2 regions of the Vibrio sp. F13 genome follow, and region 2 is predicted to be linked to the other one. Evidence: riboswitches for the same ligand, from Rfam matches in the RefSeq annotation. Region 2 holds a riboswitch; the other holds the start of a gene.
The links. Region 2 has a riboswitch for thiamine pyrophosphate ahead of thiD (bifunctional hydroxymethylpyrimidine kinase/phosphomethylpyrimidine kinase). Riboswitches for the same ligand answer to the same signal wherever they lie in the genome.
Positions count from the first base shown of each region.

Region 1: it holds a riboswitch for thiamine pyrophosphate, as region 2 does, so the genes downstream of both, thiB (thiamine ABC transporter substrate binding subunit) here and thiD (bifunctional hydroxymethylpyrimidine kinase/phosphomethylpyrimidine kinase) in region 2, are expected to answer to the same signal.

Region 1 is NZ_CP170175.1:2,128,070-2,130,273, reverse strand. Features, by position in the region: gene thiP (thiamine/thiamine pyrophosphate ABC transporter permease ThiP) at 1-229, opposite strand, end outside; gene thiB (thiamine ABC transporter substrate binding subunit) at 321-1,313, opposite strand; TPP riboswitch at 1,367-1,486, opposite strand; gene LMH68_RS09820 (flavin prenyltransferase UbiX) at 1,530-2,153, opposite strand; gene mpl (UDP-N-acetylmuramate:L-alanyl-gamma-D-glutamyl-meso-diaminopimelate ligase) at 2,192-2,204, opposite strand, start outside.
Region 2 is NZ_CP170176.1:1,693,661-1,695,864, forward strand. Features, by position in the region: gene LMH68_RS22340 (ABC transporter ATP-binding protein) at 1-36, opposite strand, end outside; gene thiD (bifunctional hydroxymethylpyrimidine kinase/phosphomethylpyrimidine kinase) at 26-919, opposite strand; TPP riboswitch at 1,015-1,126, opposite strand; gene LMH68_RS22350 (DMT family transporter) at 1,225-2,142, opposite strand.

The DNA.
Region 1 (2,204 bases), on a different replicon from region 2:
TACGACACAGCGCATGAGCAATAGGTATAGCAAAGCCAACACTCAGCACTGTTGAGAGTGTCGCTTGATAAAAGCTGAATTTCGTTACATGCCAATAGTAAGGATCGGACCATACTTGGCTGATATCAAGAGAAGGGGCATTGCTAAGCAATGCCCCAACTGCTGAAACCACGAAGGCAGTAATGAGTATCGCTACCCAAATCCCAACCTTAGGTGTTTTCTTTATCATAGATTGTTTTTTACCGTAAATGGTTCGCTCAGTTAACATCGAACAAACCTTTAAATACAGAAAGTTAGAAAGCTAATTTTTTAAAAGCAAATTAAAAAGTAAGTGCACTCTGCCATTCACGAATCCATGGCTTACGCTTCTCGGCGATCTCTTCTGAGCTAAAGCTCAGCGCTTTCTGAGGAACCGTAAGTTGCTCAAACCCTTTTGGTAACTCAACATCCGTCACTGGGTACATCCAGTTACCTGTTGGCATCGCCGTTTGGAATTCATCACTTAGGATAAACGCCATAAACTCATCAGCAAGTTTCTCGTTCTTACTGCCTTTAACCTTGGCAGCCACTTCCACTTGAGTGTAATGCCCTTCTTCAAAGCTTGCCGCTGCGTACTTAGAATCGCTCTCAGCAATAATGTGGTAAGCAGGAGACGTTGTGTAAGACAAGACTAAATCCGACTCGCCTTCTAGGAACATTGAGTAAGCTTCAGACCAGCCTTTGGTTACAGTCACTGTTTTCTGAGCAAGCTTCTTCCATGCTGCTGTCGCTTCATCACCGTATACTGATTTCATCCAAAGCATCATGCCTTGGCCTGGTGTTGATGTACGTGGATCTTGGTAGATGACCTTAAGATCATCACGCTGCTCAACCAGTTCTTTCAAGCTCTTCGGCGGGTTTTCCAGTTTCTCTTTATTGTAAACAAAAGCAAAGTAGCCAAAGTCATAGGGTACAAAAGTGCTGTCGTTCCAACCATTAGGAAGCGTTACCGATGACGTATCAACATTATGCTCAGCCAATAAGCCCGTCGCTTTCGCTTCAGCCATTAGGTTGTTGTCTAGGCCTAATACGATGTCAGCTTTGCTGTTGCCGCCTTCGAGACGCAAGCGGTTAAGAATAGACACGCCATCTTCAAGCGCGACAAAGTTCACATCACAACCACACTTCTCTTCGAATGCTTTTTCAACGGCAGGACGAGGGCCCCAATCCGCAGCAAAAGAGTCATAGGTGTATACAGTCAAAGTGTTGTCTGCAGCAAAGGCAGAAAAAGAAATAGCTGTAGTAACAGCAAGGGTAGTTAATGTGAATTTCACTGGACGCTCTCCATGGTCTGAGCGGCACAGGTTTGAGGGAGGAGAACGGTAGAGGTTGTTCCTAACTCAATTCCTACGCCAGCATTATCTGGTTCAGGTTTACGGGTCCCAAGCACCTGCTTGATCTCAGCTCGCATTCATTATTTGAATGGTTCGCTCCCCGATGAGTGTTCAGAATTGTAATTTGATTTTTAACAATAAGCTATCAAGTTTGGATCAATTACGTTGATCGTAACCCCAACGTGGCACTAAACCTTGTTCGATACCAAGGTGATCTAGAATACGCGCCACCATAAAGTCGACCAGTTCTTCAATTGACTTAGGTTGATGATAAAAACCCGGGGCTGCAGGCATGATCGTCACGCCCATGGTCGAAAGCTTATGCATGTTCTCTAGATGAAGCGTCGAAAATGGCGTCTCACGAACCACCAACAACAGCTGTCCTCGCTCTTTCATGACTACGTCTGCTGCTCGCTCAATCAGGTTATCAGACAATCCATGTGCAATCGAAGCCAAGCTTCCCGCGGAACATGGGCAAACGACCATCTGCTTCGGTGCAGCTGAACCAGAGGCAACCGGCGAGAACCAATCATCTTTGCCACACACCACCAGCTTTTCAGGGTCGCAGCCAAGATGTTTAACCAAAGCTTGTTTCGCCGCATCTGGCCCAGCAGGTAACTTAAGTTCATGCTCGGTCGCCAATACCACTCGCGCTGCCGATGAAATCAGCAAGTAGACCTGATAGTCGGCTGCCAAAAGGCATTCAAGTAAACGCAGGCCATAAGGCGCACCAGATGCGCCAGTGAAAGCAAGGGTTATCGCTTTATCGTGTTTTGTCATGTTCTCAATTACTTCAAATTATAAGGTCGTGGATGCCGTTAGCCTTTGAGT
Region 2 (2,204 bases):
ATTGCTGAGCTGAACACCCACCGTATTAACGGACATTCCCGTGCCCAGCGAAGAAGTGATTTACGGGCCCATGACCTTGGCCGACTTGCAACTCATCAGCATGAGCAATCGCGCGCGAAATGTATTGTTTGCCTAGCTCAACAGCCTCTGACAGCGTGTTGCCTTGCGCTAAGAAAGAAGCAATAGCAGATGAAAGCGTACAACCCGTACCGTGGGTGTTTTTGGTAGGAAAACGCTTCGCACTAATCAAAGCAGACGTGGTTGGCAGAATCAGTAAGTCGTTACTGTTCTCATCCTTCTCTAAATGACCGCCTTTGAGAAGAACGGCTTTAGCACCTAGTGCACGCAGGTCTTCAATCATATCCTGCATTTCGGCTTCGCTTTCAGGCACAGCTTTGCCTGTTAACGCCGCGCCTTCTGGCAAGTTAGGAGTAATGATGTCTGCCAGCGGAATCAGTTCTTGCTTTAGCGTCGTGATAGCTGAGTTTTCTAGAAGAAGATCGCCACTTGTCGCGACCATGACAGGGTCAATCACAAGATGCTTAGGTTGGTACTGCTTAATTTTGTCTGCGACGACTTTGATGATTTGCGAATCGGCCAACATGCCGACTTTCACAGCCACGATATTCAGATCAGTAAAAACCGCATCTAACTGACTGGCAACATGGTCGAGTGGAATAGGGAAAATGGCGGAAACGCCTTGCGTGTTCTGGGAAGTGATAGCGGTAATTACCGAACAAGCGAAACTACCTGTAGCAGACATAGCTTTAATATCAGCTTGGATACCCGCACCGCCGCCACTGTCTGAGCCTGCGATCGTCAATACAATCGGAGTGTTCGTTCGAATCGAACCATCAGCAGAGTGCTGTGAAACTGAGGTTTTTGGTGTTAAATCTTTTGAAATAGAACTGTGTGTCATTGTCGCTCCTACTATCTTACAAGACGTAGGAGAACGAACACTGATCGAAGGAGAAGTCGCATTAGGCTCATGAAAGTTTCATGGGTGCAGACGTAGATCGAGTGCTTATAGTTCCCTACGCCAGTGTTAACTGAATCAGGTTCAACGGGTCTCGACTAACGATCTCAGCAAACACCAAATAAGGTATATGCCCCCCGACTATTGATAGCGATAGTAACAGCACTCTCACAACTGAGATACTGATTTTATTCAATTATAAGAATTACGCATGAATAAATCTCAATTAGGCGTGACAAAACAAATACTTATAACGTTCCTTTAGATGGCTTCGACTGTATCAACAAGCACAGCACAATCAGAAACATACCTAGCCAACCTATAAAAGGAATCAGCTCACCGACAACGCAGACGGCAAGCACCGCTGCAACTACTGGTTCAAACAAAGTCAGTAGATTGGCACTACTCGCGGTCACATGGCGTAAACCAAAACTGAAGGCGATATAGCCCAAGCATTGTGGGATTAACGTCAGATAACTGATGACTAATACGTTAATCTGCGAGGAAAACAGGTTCTCCCCCGTAAACCAGAGTGTTGGCAGCAACAGCATCGCGCCGAGGCCAAAAATACTGCCCATCGCCGCTTGAGACTCAATGTCCTTGTCTATCAGTGCTTTTGTCGCCCAAGAATAAATGGCGTAACACAACCCAGCGAGCAAACCTAAAGCAATACCCAACAGCTTGAGATCATCACCTGACTCATTCGTAGATGAAGATTCTGAAAACACCAACAACCCAATACCCACCACACCAATCGCAAAGCTAGTGAGCCAACGTTTGTTGATATTATTCTTTTTGCTAATCAGACACTCTAACAATGCAGAAAAGAAAGGAGCAGTAGCTATCGACACCACTGTGCCCATTGCGACACCCGATAACTTCATCGAAGAGTAAAAAGCCAGAGGATAGATCGCCAAAGCCAGCGCACTCGCCGCTAACAACTTTTTGTTGAGCAAAAGCTTATCAAGTGAAGATAAGATCTTTCGATACGCCAAGACTGCTTGCATTAAGCCGCCGACGCCCATTGAAAAAGCACCAATCGCTAATGGGCTGAGATCAGGCGCAAAGCTTGCGGCGGTGCCTGTCGTGCCCCATAAAACAGAAGCAAACACGATGGCTAAAGTGCCCGTTTGGAATTCGTTAACGCGATTGATGGCAAGATTCATTTCTATTACCTAGTCTATTTTCATTTCTGAAATAGATAATAGTGAACATATACTAAGTTGAG